Regions from separate parts of the Pseudomonas sp. NLJ1 genome, predicted to be linked through region 1. Evidence: riboswitches for the same ligand, from Rfam matches in the RefSeq annotation. Region 1 holds a riboswitch; each other region holds the start of a gene.
What was found. A riboswitch is a leader RNA that binds a small molecule or an ion and turns the genes downstream of it on or off. The one in region 1 is predicted to bind cobalamin.
Positions count from the first base shown of each region.

Region 2: linked by a shared signal. The riboswitch ahead of R9B85_RS22040 (ABC transporter substrate-binding protein) and the one ahead of cobO (cob(I)yrinic acid a,c-diamide adenosyltransferase) in region 1 are both predicted to bind cobalamin.
Region 3: linked by a shared signal. The riboswitch ahead of R9B85_RS22050 (TonB-dependent receptor) and the one ahead of cobO (cob(I)yrinic acid a,c-diamide adenosyltransferase) in region 1 are both predicted to bind cobalamin.
Region 4: linked by a shared signal. The riboswitch ahead of cobW (cobalamin biosynthesis protein CobW) and the one ahead of cobO (cob(I)yrinic acid a,c-diamide adenosyltransferase) in region 1 are both predicted to bind cobalamin.

Region 1 is NZ_CP137735.1:4,120,565-4,125,302, forward strand. It holds gene R9B85_RS18695 (DUF3077 domain-containing protein) at 28-291, shown strand; gene R9B85_RS18700 (hypothetical protein) at 487-1,065, opposite strand; cobalamin riboswitch at 1,233-1,452, shown strand; gene cobO (cob(I)yrinic acid a,c-diamide adenosyltransferase) at 1,573-2,184, shown strand; gene R9B85_RS18710 (cobyrinate a,c-diamide synthase) at 2,181-3,476, shown strand; gene bluB (5,6-dimethylbenzimidazole synthase) at 3,473-4,123, shown strand; gene cbiB (adenosylcobinamide-phosphate synthase CbiB) at 4,120-4,738, shown strand, end outside.
Region 2 is NZ_CP137735.1:4,875,429-4,880,166, forward strand. It holds gene R9B85_RS22030 (ABC transporter ATP-binding protein) at 1-741, opposite strand, end outside; gene R9B85_RS22035 (FecCD family ABC transporter permease) at 738-1,754, opposite strand; gene R9B85_RS22040 (ABC transporter substrate-binding protein) at 1,754-2,764, opposite strand; cobalamin riboswitch at 2,876-3,073, opposite strand; gene R9B85_RS22045 (DUF1624 domain-containing protein) at 3,102-4,268, opposite strand; gene R9B85_RS22050 (TonB-dependent receptor) at 4,472-4,738, opposite strand, start outside.
Region 3 is NZ_CP137735.1:4,880,414-4,885,151, forward strand. It holds gene R9B85_RS22050 (TonB-dependent receptor) at 1-1,613, opposite strand, end outside; cobalamin riboswitch at 1,723-1,931, opposite strand; gene nhaR (transcriptional activator NhaR) at 1,966-2,859, opposite strand; gene R9B85_RS22060 (hypothetical protein) at 2,993-3,232, shown strand; gene R9B85_RS22065 (TerC family protein) at 3,262-4,014, shown strand; gene R9B85_RS22070 (hypothetical protein) at 4,147-4,320, opposite strand; gene R9B85_RS22075 (peptidase C39 family protein) at 4,543-4,738, shown strand, end outside.
Region 4 is NZ_CP137735.1:290,145-294,882, forward strand. It holds gene cobN (cobaltochelatase subunit CobN) at 1-2,294, opposite strand, end outside; gene cobW (cobalamin biosynthesis protein CobW) at 2,298-3,365, opposite strand; cobalamin riboswitch at 3,466-3,678, opposite strand; gene R9B85_RS01300 (hypothetical protein) at 3,777-4,136, shown strand; partial or broken gene R9B85_RS01305 (AAA family ATPase) at 4,302-4,738, shown strand, end outside.

The sequences.
Region 1 (4,738 bases):
GTCGCTTCACTACGACAGGAGCCCTAAATGACCACCGAAGACACGAAATGCACAGTCGGCAAAACCATATTCTTTCAAGGTGAAAACCAGACCCACCCCCTGTTCCGCATCGAACCCGGCATCTCCTGCCAGAACGCCCGCGAACAAGCCTCGGAATTGATTGGCTATGCACGGGATCTGACCATCGACGGCCTGATGGAAGACAAGCCAAAGCTGATCTGGGCCGCGCACTACCTTTGTGCCTTGGGCAAAGCGCTGCTGGATGATGCCGAACTCGGCATGATGCGTTAGGACCTGAAGGGCGCGCAGGGGGCCGCATATAACTGAAAGATTTAGCAGGGGCTCTGTGGGAGCGGGCGCGCCCGCGAATACCGGCGTAGCCGGTGCCAGCCACCGCGTTGAATTCTTCGCGGGCACGCCCGCTCCCACAGAAGCCATATCGCGCTTGCGAAACGAGTTCCGGCCCCGGCCTGAGCCGAAGTTGCTTCAAGCCTGCTTGAGCAACAACGCCACCCCCGGAAAATACTGCCCCAGCTCGTTGTGCAACTTGCGATAGGCATACGGGAAGTACCAGGCGATGGCACAGGCAGTATGTTTCTGCAGGTCGTCGACCAGGTCCTGCAGTTCCTCGGGGCTGGCATGCTGGCCAGCCTTCCACGGGCTGATGAACAACGCCCCGGCCTTCAACTGGCTGGGGTAGGCCACCTGACGCGCGAGGGCAGCGGTCTGCTGCAGGGCGTCGGCCATGTCCAGCCGGGCGATTTTTGGCCAGCGCTGGCTGACACTGAGGTACAGCGCTTCATCGGCACTGCTTATCGACAGGTCGCAGCGCCCTTCATACTCGCCTTCGTCGCGCTGCTTCTTGCCGGCAAACTGCTGCAGCGCCGCCAGTTCGGCCTGCCACGCCGCTGCGGCAAGCAGGCCGGTATTGGCGGCTGCACCATGCCAATAAGGTGCTTCGGCATCGCCGGCAAACTGGTTGAAGCGGTCGATACAGTCGCCCCAGCGCTCCAGCGCCGGGGCGAGGAACTCCAGACGCGGGTTGTTGATGATCTGGCCTCGCATGCTGCGCTCTCCTGTTATCGTTGTTGTCGCGTTCAGCTGAAAGTAATGGCTATGTGATATCACTGTATTCAGTGTGGCACAACCAGGTGAATTGGCCATTACCCGGGCGATGCCTGTTCGACTGCAAAGCAGCCCGCTTCGATTGACGCTCCCGGTGCAACCCTCTAACCTTCGCGCGTGTTTCAGGTGTCCTGCCAGCCCCGTCTGGGCAGGGTGAAACTGGGAAGCCGGTGGGTGCCAGCATGGCGCGATTCCGGCGCTGCCCCCGCAACGGTAGGTGAGTCGCGGCCGCGCAGGGCCACTGGGTGCCAGCACCCGGGAAGGCGCGCAGGCTTGGGCCAAGGCCCGCTCACAAGCCCGGAGACCGGCCTGATACTGCCAACGGCATCACGGAGGGTGATGCGCGGTGCACCGTGGCGTACGGCCACGGCCCCTGCGCGTTCTCCGTCTGCCCGCCTTTTACCTGTCGCCGCGCGTTGCCGTGGCGCCAGCCAGCGGAGAACCCTGATGAGCGAATCCACCGAACGCGACGAACGCCACCTGGCGCGCATGCAGCGCAAGAAGGCGATCATCGACGAACGTATCGCCAATTCCCCCAACGAATGCGGCCTGCTGCTGGTGCTGACCGGCAATGGCAAGGGCAAGAGCAGCTCGGCCTTCGGTATGCTCGCTCGCGCCCTGGGCCATGGCATGCAGTGCGGTGTGGTGCAGTTCATCAAAGGCCGCAACAGCACCGGCGAGGAGCTGTTCTTCCGCCGCTTCCCCGAGCAGGTGCGCTACCACGTGATGGGCGAAGGCTTTACCTGGGAAACCCAGGACCGCCAGCGCGACATCGCCGCCGCCGAAGCGGCCTGGGCCGTGTCGCGCCAGTTGCTGCAAGACCCGAGCGTGCAGTTCGTGGTGCTCGATGAACTGAACATCGCCCTCAAGCACGGCTACCTCGACCTTGATCAGGTGCTGTCCGACATCCAGGCCCGCCCACCGATGCAGCATGTAATCGTCACTGGCCGTGCCGCGAAACCCGAGATGATCGAGCTGGCCGACACCGTGACCGAGATGGGCATGCTCAAGCACGCGTTCCAGGCCGGCATTCGTGCACAGAAGGGCGTGGAGCTGTGAGCCAGCCGCGCCATTGCCCCGCCGTACTGATCGCGGCACCGGCCTCTGGCCAGGGCAAGACCACCGTCACCGCCGCCCTGGCCCGCCTGCACCGCAACCTCGGGCGCAAGGTGCGGGTGTTCAAGTGCGGGCCCGACTTTCTCGACCCGATGATCCTCGAGCGGGCCAGCGGCGCGCCGGTGTATCAGCTCGACCTGTGGATGATCGGCGCCGAGGAAAGCCGCCGCCTGCTGTGGGAAGCCGCCGGCGAGGCCGACCTGATCCTGATCGAAGGGGTGATGGGGCTGTTCGACGGCACGCCGTCCAGCGCCGACCTGGCGCGCCACTTCGGCGTGCCGGTGCTGGCGGTGATCGATGGCACGGCCATGGCCCAGACCTTCGGCGCCCTGGCCTTGGGCCTGGCGCGCTACCAGGCGGACCTGCCATTTGCCGGTGTGCTGGCCAACCGGGTTGGCAGCCTGCGCCATGCGCAACTGCTGGAAGGCAGCCTGACCGAAGGCCTGCGCTGGTATGGGGGCTTGTCCCGCGAGCGCGGTATCGAGCTGCCCAGCCGCCACCTGGGGCTGGTCCAGGCCAGCGAACTGAACGACCTGGACGCGCGCCTGGATGCCGCTGCCGAGGCGCTTGGTGCCAGTTGCGATGCTGCCTTGCCGCCGCCAGTGGCCTTTGCCGAACCCGAACCGCAAGCCAGTGCTGCCTCGTTGACCGGTGTGCGCATTGGCGTGGCGCGGGACGAGGCCTTTGCCTTCACCTATGGCGCCAACCTCGACCTGCTGCGCAAGCTGGGGGCACAGCTGGAGTTTTTCTCGCCGCTGCATGACCGCGAGCTGCCAGCAGTGGACAGCCTGTACCTGCCGGGCGGTTATCCCGAACTGCACCATCACGCCCTGGCCGCCAATGCGCCGATGAGCGAGGCGATACGCGCCCATCACGCCTTGGGCAAACCGTTGCTGGCAGAGTGCGGCGGCATGCTGTACCTGCTCGATGCCCTGACTGACGTAGCCGGCGAGCGTGCCGAACTGCTCGGCCTGCTGCCCGGCGAAGCAACCATGCAGAAGCGCCTGGCAGCCCTGGCGCTGCAGGCGGTGGAACTACCGGAAGGCACCTTGCGCGGGCACACCTATCACCATTCGCTGACCAGTACCGCACTGGAGCCGATTGCCCGAGGCCTGAGCCCCAACGGCGGGCGTGGCAACGAAGCGGTGTACCGCCTGGGTCGGCTGACGGCTTCCTACGTGCACTTCTACTTCCCCTCCAACCCAGATGCGGCGGCGGCGCTGTTGCGACCATGAGCGAGCACGCCTACAGCGACGTCGAGCGCGCCGCGATCTACCGGGCCATCGGCGAACGCCGTGACATGCGCCACTTCGCCGGTGGCGAGGTAGCCCCGGAACTGCTGGGCCGCCTGTTGGCTGCCGCGCACCAGGCACCGAGCGTCGGGTTGATGCAGCCCTGGCGTTTCATCCGCATCACCCGGCGCGACCTGCGCACGCGCATCCAGGCATTGGTGGAAGCAGAGCGGGTACGTACCGCCGAAGCCTTGGGCGAACGCTCCGACGCCTTCATGAAACTGAAGGTGGAAGGCATCAACGACTGCGCCGAGCTGCTGGTGGCCGCCCTGATGGACAACCGCGAGCCGCATATCTTCGGCCGCCGCACTTTGCCCGAAATGGACCTGGCCTCGCTGGCCTGCGCCATCCAGAACCTGTGGCTGGCCGCCCGTGGCGAAGGCCTTGGCATGGGCTGGGTGTCGCTGTTCGACCCGCAGGCGCTGGCGGCGCTGCTGGGCATGCCGGCCGGGGCCAAGCCGGTCGCAGTGCTGTGCCTGGGGCCGGTAACCGAGTTCTACCCGGCACCGATGCTGGTGCTGGAAAACTGGGCCGAGGAACGGCCTTTGAGTGAAATGCTCTTTGAGAACCAATGGGGAGAGCACCAATGAGCGTGGCCTTGCTGACCGTGGCCGGGGTGGCCCTGGATGCCTTGCTGGGCGAGCCGCAGCGGCGCCACCCGCTGGTGGCCTTCGGCAACATGGCCAGTAACCTTGAGCGCCGCTTGAATGCCGGTGGGCGCGGCTGGCGCAGCCACGGGGTGAGCGCATGGTTCCTCGCCGTGGTGCCGCTTACCCTGTTGGCACTGATCCTCTCCTGGCTGCCGTATATCGGCTGGCTGGTCGATGTGCTGGCACTGTACTGCGCTGTCGGGCTGCGCAGCCTGGGCGAACATGTGTTGCCGGTGGCCAGTGCCTTGCGCCAGGGTGACCTACAGGAAGCGCGGCGCCGTGTGGGCTACCTGGTCAGCCGCGAAACCCGCGAACTGGACGAACCCGCGGTAGCCCGAGCGGCCACCGAATCGGTGCTGGAGAATGGCAGCGACGCGGTATTCGCCGCGCTGTTCTGGTTCGTGGTGGCTGGCGCGCCGGGCGTGGTGCTGTACCGCCTGAGCAACACCCTGGACGCCATGTGGGGCTACCGCAACGAGCGCTTCGAACGCTTCGGCTGGTGCGCGGCGCGCGTCGACGATGTGCTCAACTATATTCCCGCCAGGCTGGTGGCAT
Region 2 (4,738 bases), 750 kb from region 1:
GAGGTAGTGGGCGTGCACGCCGAAGGTGTTCAGCAGGCGCTCGGGGGTGAGCACCTCGAGCGGTTTGCCCAAGGCGACCAGGCGGCCCTTGTCGAGCACCGCCACGCGGTCGCAGGTGAGCGCCTGGTTGAGGTCGTGCAGGGCCACCAGGCTGGTCACCGGCAGGGCCTGCACCTGTTGCAACAGGCTCAGCTGGTGCTGGATATCCAGGTGGTTGGTCGGCTCGTCCAGCAGCAGCACCTGCGGCCGCTGTGCCAGGGCACGGGCGATGTGCACGCGCTGGCGCTCGCCACCGGACAGCGACCCCCACAGGCGTGCGCGCAGGTGCAGGGCATCGAGGTCGGCCAGGGCCTGCTCGACGATTGCGTGGTCTTCCCGGGAGAATGGCGCCAGCGCCGACAGCCAGGGTGTGCGGCCCAGGGCAACGGCGTCGAACACGCTGATCGCATCGAGGGTGTCGGCCTGCTGTTCGACCAGCGCCAGGGCCTGGGCGACACGGCGGCGGGGCAACCGTGCCAGCGGTTCGCCCTGCAACTGCACGCTGCCGCTGCCTGGCTTGCGCAGCCCGGCCAGCACTTTCAGCAGCGAGGATTTGCCCGAGCCGTTGGGGCCGACGATGCCCAGGGTTTCACCGGCGACAACGCTCAGCTCGATAGCGCTGAGCACGGTGTTGCCGGCCAGTTGCAGCCCCAGGTCGTGGCAACTCAAGGGGGCCATCCGTACCGCCGTCATGACCGTCATGGGTGCCCCCGGCGGCTGACCAGGATCAGCGCGAAGACCGGTGCGCCAAGCAGCGCGGTGACCACGCCAACGGGGATCACCTGGCCAGGGATCAAGGTGCGCGACAGGATGTCGGCGGCAATCAGGAACAGGGCCCCGCCCAGTGCGCTGGCGGGCAGCAGGCGGCTGTGCCCGGGGCCGAGCAGCAGGCGCAGGGCATGGGGGATCACCAGCCCGACAAAACCGATGGCGCCGACGACGGACACCATCACGGCGGTCACCAGTGCCGCGCAGCTGATCAGCAGCAACTGGGTACGCCGCACCGGGATGCCCAGCGACGCCGCCGAGTCGGCACCGAAGGTGAAGGCATCCAGGGCACGGCGATGCCACAGGCACACCAACAGCCCGAACAGTACAACTGGCACGGCCAGCCACACCGAAGGCCAACGTACGCCACTGAGGTTGCCCAGCAGCCAGAACAGGATGCCGCGCGCCTGCTCGGCAGTAGCCGACATGGTGATGAGGAAGGCGGTAAGGGCGTTGAACAGTTGCGAGCCGGCGATCCCGGCAAGGATCACCTGGGCGTTGTTGTTGCTGGGGCCGGCTGCCCTGGACAGCACCAGTACCAGAGCGAACGCTGCCAGGGCGCCGATGAAGGCGCCGCCGGACATGCTCAGCGCCAGGCTGCCGAAGCCCAGCAGGCCGACCAGCACCGCACCGGTCGAGGCGCCTGCAGACAACCCCAGCAGGTAAGGCTCGGCCAACGGATTGCGCAACAGTGCCTGCAGGATCACGCCGCAGGTGGCAAGGCCTGCGCCGCAGGCCGCAGCGACCAGGGTGCGGGGCAGGCGGTAGTTCCAGACGATGCCGGCGTCGATCAGGTCGACCGGATAGCCGGCCTGCCACAGGTGGTTGGCCAGCACCTGGCCGACCACGCCGGGCGCCAGGTTGGTTTCACCGATGGCAGTGCCGGCCAGCAGGGCTGCCAACAGGGCGGCCAGGGCAACGGCGATGCAGGGTAGCAGGCGCATCATCATTGGGCTGCTTTGCCGCTGGCGAAGGCGGCGGCCAGCGTCTGCACGCCGCTGAACAAGCGAATGCCGGCCTGCATGGCGTCGGCGTCGAGGATGACGATGCGATCGTGCTTCACCGCGTCCATGTTGCGCGTTACCGGGTCGCTACGCAGGAATGCCAGCTTCTTCTGGTAGTCATCGGCGGGGTAGCGGCGGCGGTCCATGCGGGCAATGATCAGCCACGAGGGGTTGGCCTTGGCCAGGGTTTCCCAGCCTACGGTCGGCCACTCTTCGCTGGACTCGACCACGTTGCGCACGCCGAGGGTACGCAGCATGAAGTCGGCGACCCCCTGGCGGCCCGCCACGTAGGGGTCGATGTGCAGGTCGGCGCTGGAGAACCAGAACAGCGCCGAGGTGGCGGACAGGTCCTTGCCGGCCAGTTGCGCCCTGGCACTGTCCAGGCGGCCTTGGAGCTCGGCATTCAGGGCCGAGCCACGGTCCTGCACGTCGAAGATTGCCGCCAGCTGGCTGACGCTCTTGTAGATGGTGTCGACCTGGAACGCCTGCAGGCGGGTGCCATCGGCGCCCACCAGGTTGTCCTTGCCTTCGCAGTCTGACGGCAGCAGGTAGGTGGGGATGCCCAGTTCATCGAACTGCTCGCGGGTGCCGACCACGCCCTGGGCACCGACCATCCATTCGAACTGCACTGTCACCAGTTGCGGGCGCTTGCCCACTACCGCCTCGAAGCTGGGCTCGTTGTCGGCCAGGCGCGGCACCTTGGCGTTCTGCACCTGGTACTCGGGCAGCACGTTGTTGAACCACAGCGAGGTGGCAGCCAGTTTGTCGCCCAGCCCCAGCGCGTAGAGCAGCTCGGTACTGGCCTGGCCAATGGTGACCGTGCGTTGCGGCGCCTGGGCGAAGGTTTGCGGCTTGCCGCAGTTGTCCAGCGTCAGCGGGTAATGGGTGGCAGCAGCCTGGGCCAGGCCGGTGAGGCCCAGGCCGGCGAGCAGGGTGGCAAAACGGGGCAGCATGCTGGGCGATCTCCTATCGGACAGTTCGGGTGAGGAACGCACGGACAGGCATCGCCGAGCCCCCGCTGGCCGAAGGGGCAACACTGATGGCCAATCCCGGACACCCCGCCGGTTGGTGAATGTAGGCCGGCAGGTCTCCTGACTGGTGCGTCATCGCCTGGCTCCGGCCTTCCCGGGTTCGTGGCCCAGTGGCATCGATGGAGCAGGCTCGGCACCTACAGTTGCGGGGGCAGTTCCGTTTGGCCCGAATTGGCGGGCCTGGGATTCCCTATTGTTTCCGTGGTGGAAACCGGCGGCCGGCATGGTAGACCATCGTGCCGCCGGGTGAAAACGCTTTTCAGAAGTACTTCAGCCAGGTGATGTCGCGCCGCCGCGCCTTCAGGCGGGCGAACCAGCGCACCGGCAGGTACAGCGAAACCGCGAGCAGCACTGCCGCCAGCCACACCGCGGCAATGCCGTCGAAGCCGAAGTAGTCACCATGGTTGCGGCCGAACAGCGCCAGGCTGGCCAGATACAGCAGCTTCAGCACATACAGGTGCAGCAGGTAGAAGAACATCGGTGCCGCACCGAACACCGCCAGGGCACTGATCCAGCGGGCCTGGCCGGCACGTTCGAAGGCGCGCAGCAACATCAGGCCACAGCCCAGGGTCAGCGCCAGGAACAGCAGCGACGGCGGGTACTTGGTGATGTTCAAGAAGCTCATCAGGGTTTGCGTGACGCTCGGGTAAGTGCTCCACGGCGCCTCGCCGTAGCCGTTGACCAGGCGCAGCACGACAAAGCCCAGCAGCGCGATCAGCCCGGCCAGCAGCAGGCGATGCTGGCGTTGGCCGGCCTCGCTGCCACGGGCGAACCAGGGGCCCAGGCCGTAGCCTAGGGCGATGACGCCGATCCACGGCAGTACCGGGTAGGAGGTGCGCAGGCGCAGGCTTTCGGAGAACTCCAGCCAGCCCCGGTCATGCAGGATTGCCCACGGCACATGCAGGGCGGATTCGGCGCCAAAGTGCAGGCCATCGAGCAGGTTGTGGCCGGCGATGATGATTGCGCCCAGGGCGATCAGGGCGGCACGTGGCAGCCACACCAGCAGCGACAGGGCGATCATGCTCACGCCGATGGCCCAGATCACTTGCAGGTAGATGACGCTGGGTGGCAGCTGGAAGGTCCACGCGAAGTTGACCAGGGTGAATTCCAGCGCCACCAGGAACAGCCCGCGCTTGAACAGGAACGCCGCGACATCGCTGCGGCCCTGGTGTTTCTCGCCGTACAGCCAGGCCGACAGGCCGGTCAGCATGACGAACACCGGCGCGCACAGGTGGGCCAGGGTGCGGCTGAAGAACAGCGACGGCTCGGTGGCGTCGATGGCCATAGGGTCGCTGACCTGGCGGTGCAGAAAGAAGGTTTCACGGACGTGGTCCAGGAGCATGAACAGGATCACCAGGCCGCGCAGGGCATCGATGCTCTGCAGGCGCTGGGTGAGCAGGGTGGGGGTGGCGCTGGCGCTTGTCATGGGAGGTCGCTGTTAGGAATCGATGTCAACTGAAACGTTATCTTATAACTAAATTATCCCGGAGAGGTAGATGTTTTTGTGCTGCCTGTGCCGGCCTCTTCGCGGGTAAACCCGCTCCCACAGGTACGTCACCGTATTCGAATTCTGTGATATCCCTGTGGGAGCGGGTTCACCCGCGAAGAGGCCGGTGCAGGCAGTTCAGATCAGAAGCTGTAATCCACCGTCGCAAAGTACGACCGTGGCATCCCCATCAGCCACTGCTGCCCACTGAACGCCGACTGCACATACTCACGGTCGAACAGGTTGTTCAACTGCAACCCCAGCCGCACGTCCGGCAACACCTGCCAGCCGATGTTGGCATCGACCACGGTGTAGCCGGGGGCGCTCTGGGTGTTGGCGGTGTTGGCATAGCGCTCATCCACATAACGCGCGCCTATGCCGGCCTCCAGCCACTGGCCGAAGCCTTTGCT
Region 3 (4,738 bases), 760 kb from region 1:
ATGTGGTAGGCCGCCAATGTCCATTCGCCACGCCCCTCCCAGAAGCGCTGCTTGAGGCCCACCTCGGTCTGCCTGGCCTCGGTCAGGTCGTAGTGCATCTGGTTGGCACTGAGGCTGATGAGGTTGTCGACCCCGTCCTCGCTGGTGGAGTACTGGCCATACAGCGACAGGTCTTCGCTGACCGCAAACACCAGCCCTGCGCGCCAGTTGCCCCCTCGCAGGCTACGGTCGCTGTGGCTGTCGGTGGTCAGCCTCTCCTGGACGATGTGGTTCTGGTCGCGGCGTACACCGGTGACCAGTGACAGGCGATCGCTCAACTGCAGACGGTTTTCGGCGAACAGGGCAAAGGTGTGGGTGCTGGACAGGGTTTGCGGGCGCAGTGGCGAGGCGCTGTGGAACCAACCTGGTTGCGGTTGCCACGGGTCGACGTAGTCGCCGCCCACATCGTTGTAGGGCGCGTTGCTGTCGACGTTGAAGCGGACCTTGTTGTACTCGGCGCCGACCACGGTCTTGCTGGCCAGACCGAACAGTGTGTGGTCGAGGGTGAAGGCCTGGCGATCGCCGAACTGTTCCTGGTTGTGCTTGATCTGCAGGTAGCTGCCACGCAGCAGTTGCTGGCGCCCTGCATCCCAGCTGTAGTCCTCGGCATTGCGCCAGTGACGGCGGCTCTTGATGTAGTACAGCTGGTTGCTGGCGCTGAGGTGGTCGTTCAACGTCCAGTCGGTGTTCAGGCGGGTCCATTCATCGACGTAATGCTGCACGTCGTTCTGCACGTTGTAGTTCTTGTCGCGCAGGCTGCTGCGGTAGCGGCCGTCGATCAGCGGGGTGCCGTAATAGTTGGCAGGCTGCGCATCGCCACGGTCGTGGGCGAGGGTGAAGCTGAGGTCGTCGCTGGCATCGAAGCGCAGTGCGGCGCTCAACGCCAGGCTGCGCGACGGCGTGCGGTCGACCCAGCCGTTACCGGCTTGCTGGTTCAGGGCCAGGCGGTAGCTCAGGCGCTCGCCAAGGCTGCCGCCGCTGTCCAGGCCGAGCTGCTGGCGGTCCCACGAACCGTAGCCCAGGCGCAGGTGGTTGCGCACCTCGCCGGCAAACGGCTTTTTCGGGACCACGTTGACCACCGCACCGGTGGCCCCTTCGCCATACAGCACCGAGGCCGGGCCGCGAATCACATCGATGCGCTCGACCATCCACGGGTCGATCGGGAACGTCTGGGTGCCGGCACCAGTGTACAGGCGTGCGCCGTCGAACAAGGTCATCACCGAGTTGTGCCCGGTAAAGCCGCGGGCGGACAGGCCCGTGCCGCCGTCGCCCGGGGAGCCGATGTAGCTGATGCCCGGTGAGCGGGTCACCGCGTCCTGCACGGTGAGGTTGTTGCGCTGCTGGATCTCCTCGGCGCTGATGCTACTGGTGCTGGCCGGTGTCTCCAGGGCGCTCAGGCCCAGGCGCGAGCCAGCCTGGGTCGGGGTGGCCAGGTCGATGGCGTGGCTGTCGAAGGTGTCGGTGATGGCCGTTGAGGGCAGGGCCAATGGTTGTCGGTCGAGGTCATCGGCCAGGGCCGGCAGGGAAACGGCCAGGCAGGCCGCCAGGGGGTGAAGCTTGAAGATACGGGACATGTCGTTCCACTACTGCAGGAATGAATGGATCCCGGTGGAAAACACGCAAAGGCACACCGTGCACGCAGGCGCGCGCACCGATACCGGCCTGCGCCCGCCCACCGCGGGTTGCCAAGTGAAGCTCCAGGCCGGTCTCCGGGCTTGCGAGGGGCATGAAACCTTCACCTTCCCATGCAGGTGCACAGTGGTATCTCGAAGGGTTCGCTCGCTTACCGTTGCGGGGGCAGCGCCGGACTTGTCGTGGGGTAACACGACGCACCGGCTTCCCGTTTCACCCTGCGCGCGGCGGCGCAGGGCACCTGAAACTGGCAGGCATATGACCATTGAAATGCGGGGGCGTCAAATCTGCCCTCTACCAATGAAACAACTCCCGTCGCGCCCCCTCGGTAATCGCCACGATCCCCGGGTGCTTGACCTTGCGTTCTACCGAAATGGCATAGAACGACTCGTGCACCGCGTCGGTCTGCCCGATCAGCTCCACGCCGTACTGGCGGCACACTTCCTCGGCGATCACGCTGGGCGCTACGAAGATGCCGCTGCCCGACTGCCCGAATGCCTGCATCAAGGCACTGTCATCGAACTCGCCCACGATCCGTGGCTGCACCTGCTGTTCACCCAGCCAGCGCAGCAGGCGGCTGCGTACCACGGTTTCCTGCCCGGGGATAAGCAATGGCGCATCCTGCAGGCAGGCGGGGAAGGGGCCTTCCAGGCGTTGTGCCAGCGCCAGGGTGGCGAAGAAGCTCAACCCGCATTCCCCCAGTTTCTGGCTATAACCTTTGATGTCCAGGTGGCTGGGCATGGGGCTGTCGGAAATCACCAGGTCCAGGCGCTGGATCGCCAGGTCGGCCAGCAGCCGTTCGAGCTTGTCTTCGCGGCAGTTGATGCGCAGCACCTCGTCCAGCTCCATGGTCGGTGCCAGCAGGCGGTAGACGATGGACTTGGGCACCACGTCCGCCACACCCACGCGGAACAGGATCTGTTCCTGCGGACCGGCCCGCAGCATGGCCTCCAGCTCGCTACCCAGCTGGAACATCTGCTCGGCATAGATCAGCGTCTGGCGCCCTGTTTCGGTCAGCTCCAGCTGGCGCCCCACGCGCTGGAACAACTCCAGGCCGTAGGTCTGTTCGAACAGGCTGATCTGCCCGCTGATGGTTTGCGGGGTGAGGTTCAACTGTTCGCTGGCGCGGGCGATGCTGCCGGTCTTGGCCACGGCCCAGAAGTAGTGCAACTGCCGATAGTTGAGCATCGGTATGTTTCCGGATTCGTAAAACCCGAAGTATAACCGCTGAAAAAACGAATTTTCCTGATGTATTACGCTCTTTAGAATGCGGCTCCATCAGGCGCCGTGCGCGCCGCCGGAATATGAAAGCGAGGAACCCATGCTGCAACTCAAATCCATCGGCACGCCGCTGGTGCTGGCCTTGGCCCTGTTCACCCTGGCCGGTTGCGAGCAGGCCGAGAAATCCGCCCAGCAGATGCTCGACCAGGCCGCACAGTCGGCCAAGCAGGCCATCGACGACACCAACAAGGCTGCACAGCAGGCGTTGAGCGAGGCCATCGGCAACGAAGGGCACAAGCCCAAGGACGCCGACAAGAAAGAAGACACCCAGGAAATCTGACCCCCAACCGCTGCTGCAGGATTTGAACAATGGAATATTTGCTGGAACTCGTCGCTAGCCCTACCGCCTGGGTTGCCTTGGCTACGCTGGTGGCCATGGAAGTCGTACTGGGCATCGACAACCTGATCTTCATCTCCATCCTGACCAACAAGCTGCCGCTGGAGTATCGCTCCAAGGCGCGCCGTATCGGTATCAGCATGGCCTTGGTCATGCGCCTGGCCTTGCTCAGCACGGTGGCCTGGATCGTCCAGCTGACCGACCCGGTGTTCGAGGTGTTCGGCAATGCCTTCTCCTGGAAGGACGTGATCCTGATTGCCGGTGGCCTGTTCCTGCTGTGGAAGGCGACCAAGGAAATCCACGAGAACGTCGACCCGCACGGTGCCAAGGAAGAAGCCAAGGTATCGTCGACGGTTACCCTGGGCTTTGCTGCGGCGATCTTCCAGATCCTGTTGCTGGACATCGTGTTCTCGGTTGACAGCATCATCACCGCCGTGGGCATGACCGAGCACCTGCCGATCATGATCATCGCCGTTATCACTGCCGTGATCGTCATGATGGTGGCCGCCGACCCGTTGGCCAACTTCATCAACGACAACCCGACCGTGGTGATGCTGGCCCTGGGCTTCCTGATCATGATCGGCATGACGCTGATCGCCGAAGGTTTTGGCGCCCATGTACCGAAGGGTTATGTGTACGCAGCCATGGCCTTCTCGACGGCGATCGAGATCCTCAACATCCTCGCCCGTCGGGCGCGCTTGAAGCGTGAGGCGGCAGAGGGTTGATGTAAAAAAGCGGGGCGCTTGCGCCCCGTTCGCGGGTGAACCCGCTCCCACAGATAACTCGCCGCTTCTGAAAGCAGTGGAGGATCTTGTGGGAGCGGGTTCACCCGCGAATGGGCCTCGAAACTTCTGAAATCAGTGCACCCCGGCATGCCGCCGCGCCCGGCGCACAGGCTGTGGCTTGGCGGGGGCCTGCGGTGGCAGGTGGTGGGAATGACGCCGCACGATACGCAGTACGCCCCACAGCATGGCGGCTGCAACGCTCAGCCACATGCCCACCAGCATGAGGATTGCCATGGTCAGGCTCATTTGTGCCTCCATCTCTATGGGCCGCGCTCGGTCGCCGACGCTGGCCCTCCAGACACTGCTTTAGTCTAGCCCTTCGCCTGTGACGTTCCATTGACCAAAGGTCTATCGCTTGGTCCGATTTGGCACTAGCCGGTGTCGGACTATACCCGCGCCGCTGTCCGACCTATGATCGTTGGCCAGAGCCGGGCGCTGCCTGCCTGGCGTTGAAGCAAGCGAGTGTCCATGCAGCAACTTTCCTTCAAGACCATCCCTCGTCGGCTGCTGGCTGCCTGCCTGGTAGCGGCCAGCCTGGCCGGTTGTGCCGGCGCCCCCTCCGCCAACCTCAAAGGCCTGCCACAGCGGGTCGAGATCAGCAGCGTACCGTTCTACCGTGGCAACGCCAACCACAGCGGGGCCATGGCATTGGCGGCGGTGCTGT
Region 4 (4,738 bases), 1.8 Mb from region 1:
GGCTCGCTACTCACGGCCTGCAACAGCTCGGGGCGTGCGCCCTGCCACGGCTGCCCGAGTTCGCAATCGAGCGGGTCGAAACCCGGAACCAGCGCCTTGGCCAAAGCCCGCAGCAGGCTGGCATTGCCGCCGCGACCGTCGCCACGCTCGACCCGCACCAGCGCCAGCAGGGTATCCAGGCGCAGCCGGCCTTCCGGGGACTGGCCGAACACATGCAGGCCATCGCGAATCTGCGATTCCTTCAGATCGCACAGGTAGGTGTCCAGGCGCGGCAGCCACACGGCGGCATCGTCCAGCTGACCTTCCAGCTGCAGTTCGCGGTCGATGTGGTTGGCCTTGACCAGCTCCAGAATGTCGCGCTGCAACTCGCGCGCGCGCCGCGGGTCGAGCAGCTGTGCTTCGTAGAACTCGTCGGCCAGTTGCTCCAGGTGGCGCAACGGGCCATAGGTTTCGGCACGGGTCAGCGGCGGCATCAGGTGGTCGATGATCACCGCCTGGGTGCGGCGCTTGGCCTGGGCCCCCTCACCCGGGTCGTTGACGATGAACGGGTAGATGTTCGGCAGCGGGCCGAGCAAGGCGTCCGGCCAGCACTGCGCCGACAACCCGACGCCCTTGCCGGGCAGCCATTCAAGGTTGCCGTGCTTGCCGACGTGGATCACCGCGTCGGCGGCAAAGGCATGGCGCAGCCAGAAGTGAAACGCCAGGTAGCCGTGCGGCGGCACCAGGTCGGGGTCGTGGTACACCGCGCTGGGGTCCACCTGGTAGCCCCGCGCCGGCTGAATGCCGACGAAGGTCAAGCCAAAGCGCAGGCCGGCCACCATCAACCGGCCACTGCGGTACATCGGGTCCTGCTGCGGCGGCCCCCAGCGCTCCAGCACGGCCTGGCGGTTGGCCTCTGGCAGGCGCTCGAAGGCGGCCTGGTAATCGGCCAGGCTCAGGCTCTGCGCGCAGGGGCGCAGGTCCAGTTGGTCGAGGTCGTTGGTCACGCCGCCGAGCAACTGGTGGATCAGTTGCGTGCCACTGCCCGGCAAATCGGCCAGCGGATAGCCTTGGGCCTGCAGGGCCTCGAGGATGTTCAGCGCGGCCGCTGGCGTATCCAGACCAACGCCGTTGCCAATGCGGCCATCCCGGGTCGGGTAGTTGGCCAGCACCAGGGCCACGCGCTTCTGCCCATTCGGCAGGCGCGCCAGCTCGACCCAGCGGCGAGCCAGCTCGGCGACAAAATCCATGCGCTCGGGGTGCGCGCGGTAGCAGACCACGTCAGACTGGCTGCGCTCGCTGCGCCACGCCATGTCCTTGAAACTGACCGGGCGGGTGATGATGCGCCCGTCCAGTTCGGGCAAGGCAATGTGCATGGCCAGGTCACGCGCCCCCAGGCCCTGCTCGCTGGCCTCCCAGCCGGGCTGGTTGTCTTGCGCGCAGATGGCCTGCAGTACCGGGATATCGCGACGGAACGGGCGCAGGTTGGGGCGCTCGGGGCTGGACAGGGCAAAGCCGGTGGTGTTGACCAGCACTTCGGCACCCACCTCGTCCAGCCAGGCTTCGACCTGCTCCAGGCAGGCGCTTTCCTTGAGGCTGGCCACGGCGATCGGCAACGGGTTGAGCCCGGCGGCCTGCAGGCGCTGGCAGAACACATCGATGAACGCGGTGTTGGCCGCCTGCAGATGGGAGCGGTAGAACAGCAGCGGCGCCACCGGCTGTTCGGGGTGCCACTGCGGGTACCAGTCCTCCAGCGTGGCGCTGCCCTTGGCCGGGTGATACACGGCGGTGCGCGGCAAAGGCTGCGGCTCGTCCCAGGCATAGTCGCGGCCCAGCCACTGGCTGGCCAGGCAGTTGAACAGGTTGATGGCGTTGGCCTTGCCGCCCTGGCGCAGGTAGTGCCAGAGGCGTTCGGCCTGCTCGCTGCTGACATTGCCCAGGCTGGTCAGCTCCGGGTCCGGACGGTCGTCGCCCGGCACCAGGATCAGCTGCACGCCACGGCCGGCCAGCTCGACCAGTTGCTCGACGCCATAGCGCCAGTAGCCTGCGCCACCGTGCAGCGACACCAGGATGACCTTGGCATGGCGCAGTACCTGGTCGACATACAGGTCGACCGAGGCATGGTTCTGTACCTGCATCGGGTTGGCCAGGCGCAGGCTGGGGTAATCGTCGGGCAATTGCTCGGCGGTGTCGGCGAGCAATGCCAGGTGCGAATCGCCGCTGCAGAGAATCACCAGCTCGGCGGGCGTCTGGCCGAGGTCGGCAATGCTGTCATCCGGCACGAAGCCGCCGGGCTGGGTCCGCAGCAGGTGCATGGGTCAGGCGCCCAGGGCCTGGCGCAGGCGCGCTTCCAGCTGGGCGGCATCGAGGTCCTGGCCGATCAGCACCAGGCGGGTGATGCGCGGCTCGTCGGCGCGCCAGGCGCGGTCGAAGTGCTTGTCGAAACGGGTACCCACGCCTTGCACCAGCAGGCGCATCGGCTTGCCGGGGATGGCCGCGAAGCCTTTTGCGCGCAGGATGCCGAACTCCACCACCAGCTGGGTCAGGGCGTCGAGCAGCAGGCTTTCGTCGGCTTCTGGCAGGTCGATGGAGATGGAGTCGAAGGCGTCGTGGTCATGATCGTCATGGTCATCGCCGTCATGGTGCGAATCATGGTGGGTACGGCGGCCATCGATGTGCGCCTCGGACTCGGCGCCCACGCCCAGCAGCACCTCCAGCGGCAGCTTACCGCTGCTGGCTTCGATCACCTTGACCGCCGGCGGCAGCTCTTCAGCCACCTCGGCGCGGACCTTGGCCAGCCCTTCGGCGTCGATCAGGTCGGCTTTGTTCAGCACCACCAGGTCGGCGCTGGCCAGCTGGTCGGCGAACAGTTCGTGCAGCGGTGATTCGTGGTCCAGGTTGGGGTCGAGCTTGCGTTGGGCATCGACCTGGTCCGGGTAGGCGGCGAAAGTGCCGGCGGCCACGGCCGGGCTGTCGACCACGGTGATCACCGCGTCGACGGTGCAGGCATTGCGGATTTCCGGCCACTGGAAGGCTTGTACCAGCGGTTTGGGCAGGGCCAGGCCGCTGGTTTCGATGAGGATATGGTCCAGGTCGCCACGGCGTGCCACCAGCTCGCGCATCACCGGGAAGAACTCTTCCTGCACGGTGCAGCACAGGCAGCCGTTGGCCAGCTCGTAGACGCGGCCGCTGGCTTCTTCTTCGGTGCAACCGATGCTGCACTGCTTGAGGATTTCGCCATCGATGCCCAACTCGCCGAACTCGTTGACGATCACCGCAATGCGGCGGCCCTGGGCGTTGTCGAGCATGTGGCGCAGCAAGGTAGTCTTGCCCGAGCCGAGGAAGCCGGTGACGATGGTGACGGGGAGCTTGGCCAGTGTTTTCATGTCGCATTGCCCTTGGCAGATTGGCGCGGGCATGCAGGACGACAGCCGCGGGCCATGCCGGCCGGGCTTGTTCGCCACCGGATCACCCCGCCCGGTTGAAAGTCGAAAACGTGACGAGGCAGGTCTCCTGGCTCGCACCGTTCCATGTGCCCGCTGGTGCAGCAGGCTGGCGGGATGACGCCTTCCCGCGCGCGGGCGCAGTGGCTGTGTCGATCCGTTGTCGGTGCTTACAGTTGCGGGGGCAGCCGCGGCTTGTACCGCGTTCCCGTCTTAGCTTCGGCCTGGCCGAAGAACCTCGAAGTGGCAAGGCTACGCAGTGGCTGGCGGGTGGTCAACCATTGCTGTCGGGCTGGCCGACAACAAGTGGCGCAACTGCGTTACAGTGGTGGCTTTGAGCAGCGAGGCCCACCGGTGAAACCCCTGAACAAGCGCGATATGGCACGCCTGGAGCGTGAACTGGTGGTTTGCCTGACCGAAGCCTGCGAAACCGCCAAGGCCGAGATCGTCGGTTTCAGCTGGCTTACCCACCGTCTCGCGCCCGAGGATTTTCCGGCCAGCCTGCGTATTACCTGGGTGTTCGAGCGAGAGGCCGACAAGGCCGCCGCCGTGGCGGGCGACGCGAAGGTGCGCATGCTGGCGCTGACGGGCCTTGCACTGGAGCAGGCCGGCATTCAGCTGGATCATCCGGCCTGGCATGTGCGGTTTGACAGTGAAGAGGCTTGCCAGCAGAGCCACGGGGGTGACTGGAGCAAGCGCTTGATGGGGCGCTGAACCAGGGGCATGCGCGGTCCTACAGGTCCAGCGCACACCTTAAGGGTGCCGCCGGCAATGTGGGAGCGGGTTCACCCGCGAACACGGGCGAAGCCCGTGCCATCCACCGCGTCGCCTGTTTCGCGGGTGAACCCGCTCCCACAGGGCCCGCGGCGCACTCGTGGAACCAGCCTGGGCTTGCAGGCCTATGGCGGCAACTACAGCTTCTATTCGGCCCAGAAAGCCAGCCAGACGGCGCTGGCCCAACAGCAACTTGCCAGGCTGAAACAGCAGCAGCAACGCCAGGCGCGCGAACTGCAGCGCACTACCAGGCCACACCAGCGTGCTCGATCACCTGCGCCAGGCAAACCCGACACTGGCCCAGGGCGACTTGCGCAGCCGCCTGGCACAACTGGGCCTGGATGCGGCCCGCATCGAACTGCCCAGCGGCCTGCTAAGCGGCGGTGAGCGGATGAAGGCAGCACTGGCCGCCGTGCTGTACCGCGAACGGCCACTCGACCTGTTGCTGCTGGACGAACCCGGCAACCACCTGGACCTGCCGTCGCTGGCCGCACTGGAACACATGCTCGGGCAGTTTCGCGGGGCGCTGGTGGTGGCGTCCC